3 regions of the Pedococcus sp. P2_F6 genome follow, and region 2 is predicted to be linked to each of the others. Evidence: riboswitches for the same ligand, from Rfam matches in the RefSeq annotation. Region 2 holds a riboswitch; each other region holds the start of a gene.
The links. A riboswitch is a leader RNA that binds a small molecule or an ion and turns the genes downstream of it on or off. The one in region 2 is predicted to bind S-adenosylmethionine.

Region 1 (3,262 bases), 960 kb from region 2:
CGACTCGCTGTGGCAGCGGGGTCGTCGGGGGCGCCTCAAGGGCGGCCTTGACCTCGATGGCCGGGCCCTTGGCGGGCGAGGTGGTTTCGGCAGTCGCCGAAGGGGCCAGAACGCCGGGCGAGGTGGGGCGCTTCTCGCCGGGGCGGAACCGCCGACCGTCGGGTGCCACGAGAGCGGCCTGCTCGAACGCCTCGTCCCCCTCGAGCGGACCCTCCGGGTCGATCACGCGGCGACGACGCCTGGGCTTGTCCTCGACCGCGTCGGCGAGCGGGTCCTTCCCGGCGTCGACCGTCCCACGGTGGAGGAGGTGGTCGCGCAGCTCGGCGAGGCGGGTGGGGACCATGTGCACGGGCGTCGCGGTCATCACCAGGAGGCCGAAGAAGCCCAGCATCAACAGGATCGGCACGGTGCCGTAGACCGACACCGCGGCCTCGAGCGGGCTGGATGCCAGGAACCCGATGATGCCGCCACCGTCACGCATCCCGTCGGCGCCCTGGGGTGGGGTGGGGATGTCGGCGGCGACGTGGGCCAACCCCGAGGCGGCGAAGGCGAGGGCGCCCAGGCCGACACCGAGGCGGGAGTTGGCCGAGTCCTCTTGCGGCGCGCGCAGGAAGCGGATGCCCAGGAAGAGCAGGGCGAGCGGCACGGCATAGGCGACGCGTCCGAAGGTGCCTGCGACGACGGCGTGCACGACGTCGCCGAGGGCGCCCTCGAAGGCCCACCACTCCCGGGCGGCGACGAGGATCGACACTCCGATGAGGAAGAAGCCGAGCCCGTCACGTCGGTGCTCGGGCTCGAGCTCACGGGCGCTGGTGCCGACCCGGCGCACCGCGCCGCCGGCCACGTGTGCCATGCCCATCCAGGTGCCGCGGACCGCGCGCAGGGGCAGCGGCAGTCCGCCACCGCTGGCCTTGCCACGCGCGGGGGACTTGCGGGGTGTGCTGCTCTTGCGGTTGGCGGGGCGTGTTGCGGTGCCCCGGCTCCCCGACGAGCGCGACCCTGCATTTGATCGTGCTGGTGTGGACGGACGTGTCGCCATGCTCCGCAGGCTACGCGAAGGTCACACGGGACACACGCGTCACACGCGTTCCACCCGCAGGCAATGTGTCCGGATCGCCCTGGCCCGAACGGCCGAGTTGCCCTCCCCGATCGGGTACGAAGGGCAGGTAGCCCTTACCAGGGCGCACGCCCGGTGGGACGCTGGGCCTTGCGTCTGGCGGGGCCTGTGCCGACGACCAGCAGTGGTCGTCGGCACAGGCGCGCACAGGGGGAAGGGTCGCGTGGGGACGGCGATGCCGACCCGCCCCGCCAGATCGCTCGGCCCTGCCTCCGGCCACCTGGCGGTCACGGACTTCCGCCATCTCAGATCGCGGGAACCCACGCCCACGTGCTGGATCCCGCTTGACCCGTGCCGCTACCCTCGACGACAGGTCATGAGTGTCAGCGCACAGCCCCGGCTTGCTGACCAGCAACCCTCCTCCGCGGTGGGGTGCTCCGGGTGACGACCGGGCCGACTGCACCCGCAGCCGGCAAGCGCGGACTCGGGAGCTCTCGGGTCCCACCCGGACCAGGAGCTCTACCCATGTCGATCGCGAGCACCCCGCCACCAGCCTTCCGTCGCAGCGCCCCCCTCGCGCACGCCCGCACCCAGAGCCACCTCCGCCCTGTTCCCGATGCCCGGTCACTGGGCGAGGTCGGCCCGCTGCCCGCGGTCGTGTCGGAGTCGCTGCTCGTGCCGACGCTGGACGGGGCCGTGGACTACGCCAACTTCGACCACGCGGCGTCCACGCCGGCGCTGGTCAGCGTCAAGAAGGCCGTCGACACGGCGGTGCGCACCTACTCCTCGGTCCACCGCGGCAATGGCTGGGCCTCCCGGGTGACCTCGTCCTGGTACGAGCAGGCGCGGGCCGAGGTGCGGTCGTTCGTCGGGGCACGCGAGGGCGACGAGGTCGTCTTCACCCGCAACAGCACCGACTCGTTCAATCTCCTGGCGCGATGTCTGCCGCGCCACACGCAGGTCTTCGTCTTCGAGTCCGAGCACCACGCCGCGCTTCTGCCGTGGCCCCACCAGCGCACCCACCGGCTTCCGGTCCCCGGCAGCATCAGCGACGCGAGGGCGCTCCTGCGGACTGCGCTTCGCGACCACCCCGGCCGCCACCGGTTGGTCGTGCTCGCCGGCGCCTCCAACGTCACGGGAGAGATCTGGCCGGTCCGCGAGCTGGCGGCGATCGCCCGCCAGGCGGGCGCGAGGGTGGTCCTCGACGCCGCGCAGTACGCCCCCCACCGCCGCGTGGACCTGGACGACCTCGGTGTCGACTACGCCGTGCTGTCCGGCCACAAGCTGTACGCACCGTTCGGCACGGGAGTCCTGGCAGGCCGGGCGGACTGGCTGGACGCTGCGGCGCCCTACCTCGCCGGCGGCGGCGCCACCAAGTCCGTGACCGAGCGCGCAGTCGTGTGGCAGAAGGGGGCCGCACGCCACGAGGGCGGCAGTCCCAACGTCATCGGCGCGATCGCCCTCGCTGCCGCGTGCCATGCCCTGCGGGCGCACGCGGACGCGGTGGAGGAGCACGAGCGCACGCTGGGCCAGCGTCTGCTCGACGGTCTGGCCGCCATCGACGGCGTGCAGACCTACTCCCTCTTCAGCCCGGACCACGAGCGCGTTGCCGTGGCGACCTTCACCATCGACGGGGTCGACTCGTCACTGGTGTCCGCGGCCCTGTCGGCCGAGCACGGCATCGGGGTCCGGGACGGCAAGTTCTGTGCGCACCTGTGCGTCGACGCCCTGCTCGACGACCCCCACGCCGTCGGGTCCACGACCGCCGTCCGCGCCAGTGTCGGGCTGGCCACGACCGCTGAGCACGTCGAGCGGTTGCTGTCAGCCGTGGCCGAGCTCGCCGAGCACGGACCCCGCGCCGACTACGTCAACGGACCGCAGGGGTGGTTGCCGGTCGGCGACCCGCGCGCGCTCGACCTCGCGCGCCCCTGGTAGCCGCCCCCGCGGCATACCCGAGCCCCACCTGCCGCACCTTTATCGGGTGACCCGATAAAGGTGCGCTTCACCCGGAAACGGTTCTCGGGTGAAGCGCGCCCTTCTCGGGTGGAGCAGGCGCAGGCTAGGCCTGGATGACGACCGGGATGATCATCGGGCGCCGGCGGATCTTGCCGCCGACCCAGCCACCGATCGCCCGGCGCATGACCTGCTCGAGCTGGTGGGAGTCGGTGACGCCGTTGCCGGTGGCCTCGGCGAGCGCCTGTTCGA
Region 2 (3,262 bases):
TGCGGTCGCCGCGGACCTGCACCGCAAGGAGCTGGAGCAGCTCGAGCTCGTCCAGGTCGCCGAACGCCGCCATGCCGCAGCCTGGCATCGGTTCGCCGAGGCGGACCGCCGGTGCGCCACGGTTCTGCACCAGCTCGTCCAGGACGGCCTCGACGACTCACGGATGTACGACTCGCTGACGGGGCTCAGTCGCGGGGCCGGCGTGCTCGGGAGCGCGGCAGGGGCCGTGGCGATGGCTCCCACGCCGCCGTCCAAGGCGCTGGGGGTCGCCGCCGGGGCGTGCGACGGACTCCAGCTGACGGCAGACGCGGTGGTCAAGGTCGGCTACGGCGACGGGGACTGGGGCCACATCGGCGTGGGCGCCGCCATGTCGGTCACCGGCGCCGCGTCCGGCGTGCTCAAGCGAGGCGCCCTGGCGACGAACCCCGCGGCCCTCGCGGGCCCGACGAGGACGGCGCGACGCTCGCTGCGCTTCGGCACGGCTCAACGGCTCCGGCTCGCGACGGCCGAGGAGCTTCGCCGCGCCGGTCGAGCCGAGTACCAGCCCGACGCCCGCACGTTCCGCGCGACCCGGTCGCCGGGCTCGCCGACCGCGACAGCGCACTGGGTGGCCGAGCAGGTCGCGGGACGTGCACGCGTCCTCGTGCGCAACAAGTGGCTCGACGACCTCGCCCTGGTGACCCGTGACCCCGCCCGGTCGCGCACGATGTTCGTGACCGGCCTCGCGGCCGAGGCGACCACGGCGGGTCTGGGGGCCGTCGGCACCGGGCGCGACCTGTACGCCCGACACGAGGGGGACCTGGCGATGCGGACCCGCGACGCCACCGATGCGCGCGGCACCACCCCCGATCCCGACCCACGTCCCGGCGCTCGCTGACCCGCCGTTCGTGCGTCCGCCATGAGAGATGGGTATGCCGCCCGCTCACCTCCCCGGCGTAGCCTCGGCCCAGGTCATGAGTGCCAGCGACAAGCCCCGGCTCGCTGGCCGGCAACCCTCCTCCGCGGTGGGGTGCCCCGGGTGAAGACCTGGCGGGCGGCGCAGTCGCCGTCCGCAAGCGCGGGAGACCCACCACGTGTCCCGCACCGTTCCGGCGGTGGCATCAGTGATCACAGGACCTCGGGAGCTCGAACCTCCCTTCACAGGCACCTCGACCACCCGCTCCGCCGGTGACGGGCCCCCGATCCGTGCCACGCGGCATCCGAGAGTGAAGGACACCGAGATGAGCTCCACCAACTGGTCGTTCGAGACCCGGCAGGTCCACGTCGGACAGGAGCCGGACGCCGCCACCGGCGCTCGCGCCCTGCCGATCTACCAGACGACGTCGTACGTCTTCAAGGACACCGAACACGCGGCAAACCTGTTTGCCCTCAAGGAGTTCGGCAACATCTACACCCGCATCATGAACCCGACCCAGGACGCTGTCGAGCAGCGAGTCGCGTCGCTCGAGGGCGGGGTCGGGGCGCTGCTGGTCGCCTCGGGCCAGGCTGCCGAGACCCTGGCCATCCTCAACATCGCGGAGGCGGGGGACCACGTCGTGGCGAGCCCGAGCCTGTACGGCGGCACCTTCAACCTGCTCAAGCACACCCTCCCCAAGTTCGGGATCGAGGTGGGCTTCGTCGAGGACCCCAACGACCTGGAGTCCTGGCGGGCCGCCGTCCGACCCAACACCAAGCTGTTCTTCGGCGAGACGATCTCCAACCCGAAGTCGGAGGTGCTCGACATCGAGGGCGTCGCGGCCGTCGCCCACGAGGCCGGAGTGCCGCTCGTCGTGGACAACACGATCGCGACGCCCTACCTCATCCGCCCACTGGAGTGGGGAGCCGACATCGTCGTGCACTCGGCCACCAAGTACCTCGGTGGTCACGGCACGTCGATCGCGGGGGTGATCGTCGACGGGGGCACGTTCGACTTCGGGGCCGACCCCGACAAGTTCCCCAACTACAACACCCCGGAGGAGAGCTACCACGGGCTGGTGTTCGCGCGGGACCTCGGCGTGGGGAGTGCCTTCGGCGCCAACCTCGCGTTCATCCTCAAGGCGCGCGTCCAGCTGCTGCGCGACCTTGGTCCCGCGATCGCACCGTTCAACGCCTTCCTCATCGCCCAGGGCATCGAGACACTGAGCCTGCGCATCGAGCGGCACCTGGAGAACACGCACAAGGTGGCGGCGTTCCTCCAGCAGCACGAGCAGGTCGAGCAGGTCGTGTGGGCCTCCCTGCCGGACCACGAGTCGTACGCGAAGGCAACGAAGTACACGCCCCGGGGTGCTGGGGCGGTGCTGGCGTTCGAGATCGTCGGCGGCGTCGAAGCGGGGCGTCGGTTCGTCGAGTCCCTCGTGCTGCACAGTCACGTCGCCAACATCGGTGACGTGCGCTCGCTCGCGATCCACCCAGCCTCCACGACCCACTCCCAGGGCCCGGACGGCGACCGTCTGAAGGCCGGGGTCACGCCCGGGCTGGTGCGCCTCGCCGTGGGCATCGAGCACATCGACGACATCCTTGCCGACCTGGAGCAGGGCTTCATCGCGGCCAAGGGCGTCTGAGGCGACTGCTGACACCTGCGTCCGACCGAACACGTCGAATGCAGGTGTCAGCAGTCGGCCGCGGGGGGATACTGGGGCATGGCTTCGCACCCGGGGCCCGTGACGCTCCACCTGCACGTCCACACGGTCCACCTTCCACACCAGGTCGCACCGCTTCTCCTCGTCGCGGTCGTGACGGTCCTTGCCGTCGTCCTCGTGCTGGTGACCGTCGCAGGTGGCGGGGCGATCCTGGCTCCCGACCAGCTGCCGAACCCGCGCAACCTGACGACACTGGTGCGCTGAGCAGACCCAGGGGTGGCTGGGGCTCACCCGTATGATTTCGCCCGTGTCCTCCGAGCAGCGGTCCCGGTCTCGGCGGCCACGTCAGGCGGGCCCACCTCGGCCCGTGCGCGTCCCGCCGCCCGTGCCGGAGCTCAAGTACCCGCCGGACCTGCCGGTCGTCACGCGCAAGGACGACATCGCCGCCGCGATCCGCGACCACCAGGTCGTCATCGTCGCGGGCGAGACGGGCTCGGGCAAGACCACCCAGCTGCCCAAGATCTGCCTCGAGGTGGGGCGCGGGCAGGCCGGACTGATCGGGCACACCCAGCCGCGACGCATCGCGGCCCGCTCGGTCGCCGAGCGGATCGCCGAGGAGCTCGAGGTGGAGCTCGGTGGCGCGATCGGCTACCAGGTGCGTTTCACCGACCAGAGCAGCGACTCCACCCTCGTCAAGGTGATGA
Region 3 (3,262 bases), on a different contig from region 2:
CGAGCCCCACGAGGGCCAGGTTCTCGCGGGCCCGTTCGGTGCGCTCGCGGCGACTCAGTCCCCGCTGCTCGAGGCCGAACGTCACGTTGGCGAGGGTGGTCCGCCAGGGAAACAGGGCGTACTGCTGGAAGACGATGCCCCGGTCGAGACCGGGACCGGTCACCTCGGCGCCGTCCACGAGGACGCTGCCGCTCGTGGGGCGGCTCAGCCCGCCGAGCAGGTCGAGCAAGGTGGTCTTGCCCGACCCGCTCGGTCCGACCAGCGTGAGGAACTCACCGCGTGGCACCTCCAGCGACACGTCCTCCAGCGCGACCAGCGTGCGCGCCTGCGGCTGGTCCCTGGTCGGGCGGAGCGCGAACTCCTTGGTCACGCCACGCAGCTCGATGTGGGCACTCATGAGGACGCCTTCGACGCGAGCCCGTTGTAGTCGTTGGTGTAGAGGTCGCGGGGCTTGAGCGCGCCCTGCTTGAGGACCCCGCTGTCGACGAGCCACGGCTCCCAGCGGGTGAAGTCCTGGTCGCTGATCACGCCGCCCTTGCTGGCGACTCCCACGCTCTTCCAGAACTTGAGGTTGTCGGTCTTCTCGTTGCGACCACGCTTCTCGATGATGGTGCTGAACCGCGCGATGACGGTCTCGCGAGGGCTCGTGCGCTCCCACTCGATCGCCTTGGCGACCCCGGTGACGAACTCCTTGGCTGCCGCAGGATGCTTGGCGATGAAGTCGTCCCGCAGGACGTACTGACCACCGTTGAAGGCGCCGAACAGCTCGTAGTCGCTGAACAGCGACCGCAGCCCACCCGTGGCGATGGCGTGGTCCTGCAGGACCCCCGAGAGGGTGCCGACGTCGACCTGCCCACGCCGAACGGCCAGCTCGGTGTCGTTCGGGGGCAGCGGGACCAGCTGCACCTGCTTGATCTGCGCCGGCGTGAGGCCGTTCTTCTTCAGGTAGGTGTCGATGACCGCCTCGGCGTGCGCCCCCAGGGTGTTGACAGCGACCTTCTTGCCGATCAGGTCGTGCGGGGTCCGGATCGGACTGTCGTCCTTGACGTAGAAGCCGTTGAACGTCCTGACGTCCTCGCCGTAGTAGTTGATGACGGCCTTGACCGGGGCGCCGGCGCTGATGAGCTTGACCACGGCGCCGGAGAACGCACCGCCGAAGTCGGTCTGCCCCGTGGCCGCGGACTGGATGTCCTGGGGACCGCTCGTGGTGTTGCCGACCCAGTTGAGCTTGAGGGTGGGGAAGTAGCCCAGGTCGGAGGCGAGCTCAGGTAGGGACACCGAGTTGGCCCACCCCTGGTAGCGAATGGTCACCGGCCCCTTGTCCTTCGCGGACGTGCTGGCCTCGCTCGACGGGAGCGAGCAGCCGGACACCAGGACGAGTGGGAGGGCCGCCGCCAGCGAGGCGACCAGCGCCCGGCTCGCGGTGAAGGAACCACGGATCGTGCGCATCAGGCCACCGCCTCGCGGAGCACGGCACCCGCGGTGACCAGCGAGCGTCCTGCCACGGTGTCGAGGAAGACGGTCGTGACCTCGCGCAGCGGGCGCAGGGCAGCCTCGTCGAGGAAGGCCTCACCCCCGTCGACGAGCCTCACGTGGTCGGCCAGGACGAACCAGCCCGGGGTGATGCTGCTCGGCGACAGGCTCGCCAGGACGGGGCGGAGGGCATAGTCGACGACCAGCACGTGGGCGGGCGTGCCGCCGGTGGCCACCGGCAGGACGACCTTGCCCCGCAGCGCGAACTGCGGCAGCAGGTCGAGGAAGGTCTTGAGCAGGCCGCCGTAGGCCGCCTTGTAGACCGGGGTGGACACGACGACCGCGTCTGCCGCCTCGAGCGCAGCCACGGCGCGGGCCACGTCGGGGTCATGGGCGTCCCCGCGCAGGAGTGGGCCGGCCGGCAGGTCCCGCAACACGATCGGGACGACGACGTGGCCGGCGCGTTGGAGCTGTCTCGCGATGTCGGAGAGGACGGCGTCGGTCTTGGAGGAGAGGGAGGGACTGCTGGAGATCGTGGCAATGACAGCCATGGGTGGATCCTTTCGGGCAAGGGGAATCGCCGGTCCCGCGCCGAGGCGCAGAACCGTTGGAGGAGAATGGGTTTCGAGGCAGCAGGTGCCGAACAGACCTACGAGCGCAGGTCAGAGACCGGCTGAAGCCGACGAACGACGAGGGCGCGCGTCAGGGGCGACAGAGCGCGCTGGAAACCCTGAGCAGGTCGATGTGCCTGCGCAGGACGGGTCGGCAGGAGCGATCGGCTGCCTGCCTGGATCCGTTGTCCTTCATGGGTTTCCGTCCTCGGATGAGGCTCGAGCCTCGCGCTTGCGGCGGTCGTTCGACTGCCACCTGGTCTTCACCCGGAGCACCCCACCGCGAGTGGGAGGGTTGCCGTCCAGCGAGCCGGGGCTTGTCACTGGAGCTCATGACCTACGTCGAAGGTAGCGGTTCCTTCATTGCCTATCAAATAAGTAGGATATGCCTCTCGCATGGTGGGACGACAAAGAGCGCCCACGCACGGAATCCGTTGCGCGGGCGCCCTTTTGGACAGGCGTCATATGCGTGGCGGGGGCCCGCCAGGGTCCGTCAGACGCTGACCTCGATGGCGATCTTGCCGCGGACGTGCCCGGTCTGGCTCAGCTCGAACGCCTCAGCCGCATCCGCGAGCGCGAACACGTCGGCCACCGGCACGGTCAGCCGACCCGCGTCGGCGAGGTCGCCCAGCGCAGTCAGGTCCTCGGCGTTGGGCCGCACCCATGCGGCGATGCCACCGGCCTCGGCGACGGTGCCGTCGGCGATCGACCCGTGCCGTCCACCGTCGGCGAGAACGGCCTGCGTGACGTCCAGGACCCCGCCGACGAAGTCGGCCACGACGTCCACGCCGTCGGGCGACAGCTCACGTACGCGCTCGGCCAGCCCCGCGCCATACGTCACCGGCTCTGCACCCAGCCCGCGCAGGAACTCGTGGTTGCCCTCGGAGGCGGTGCCGATCACGCGCGCGCCGAGAGCTCGGGCGATCTGCACGGCGAAGAGACCGACTCCACCGGCGGCGGCGTGCACGAGGACCGTCTCGCCATCCTTGAGTCCCAGCCGAGCGATCAGCTGGTATGCCGTGAGGCCGGCAAGCGGGAGGCCCGCCGCCTGGTGCCAGTCGAGGGACTTCGGCTTGCGGGCGACCGTGCGGACGGGCGCGGTGACAAGCTCGGCGAAGGTGCCGCCCTGCACCCAGTCCTTGCGGGCGTAGGCGATCACCTCGTCGCCGGGGGCCCAC

Region 1: it holds a riboswitch for S-adenosylmethionine, as region 2 does, so the genes downstream of both, AC1DWP_RS00505 (aminotransferase class V-fold PLP-dependent enzyme) here and AC1DWP_RS05050 (bifunctional o-acetylhomoserine/o-acetylserine sulfhydrylase) in region 2, are expected to answer to the same signal.
Region 3: it holds a riboswitch for S-adenosylmethionine, as region 2 does, so the genes downstream of both, ssuE (NADPH-dependent FMN reductase) here and AC1DWP_RS05050 (bifunctional o-acetylhomoserine/o-acetylserine sulfhydrylase) in region 2, are expected to answer to the same signal.

What each region holds. Positions count from the first base shown of each region.
Region 1 is NZ_JBFUEZ010000001.1:107,252-110,513, reverse strand. Features, by position in the region: gene AC1DWP_RS00510 (FtsK/SpoIIIE family DNA translocase) at 1-1,039, opposite strand, end outside; SAM riboswitch class IV at 1,430-1,542, shown strand; gene AC1DWP_RS00505 (aminotransferase class V-fold PLP-dependent enzyme) at 1,583-2,992, shown strand; gene AC1DWP_RS00500 (ribonuclease J) at 3,117-3,262, opposite strand, start outside.
Region 2 is NZ_JBFUEZ010000001.1:1,067,786-1,071,047, reverse strand. Features, by position in the region: gene AC1DWP_RS05055 (hypothetical protein) at 1-877, shown strand, start outside; SAM riboswitch class IV at 950-1,064, shown strand; gene AC1DWP_RS05050 (bifunctional o-acetylhomoserine/o-acetylserine sulfhydrylase) at 1,221-2,540, shown strand; gene AC1DWP_RS05045 (hypothetical protein) at 2,619-2,822, shown strand; gene hrpA (ATP-dependent RNA helicase HrpA) at 2,854-3,262, shown strand, end outside.
Region 3 is NZ_JBFUEZ010000003.1:98,571-101,832, forward strand. Features, by position in the region: gene AC1DWP_RS08400 (ABC transporter ATP-binding protein) at 1-397, opposite strand, end outside; gene AC1DWP_RS08405 (ABC transporter substrate-binding protein) at 394-1,449, opposite strand; gene ssuE (NADPH-dependent FMN reductase) at 1,449-2,024, opposite strand; SAM riboswitch class IV at 2,308-2,422, opposite strand; gene AC1DWP_RS08415 (NADP-dependent oxidoreductase) at 2,578-3,262, opposite strand, start outside.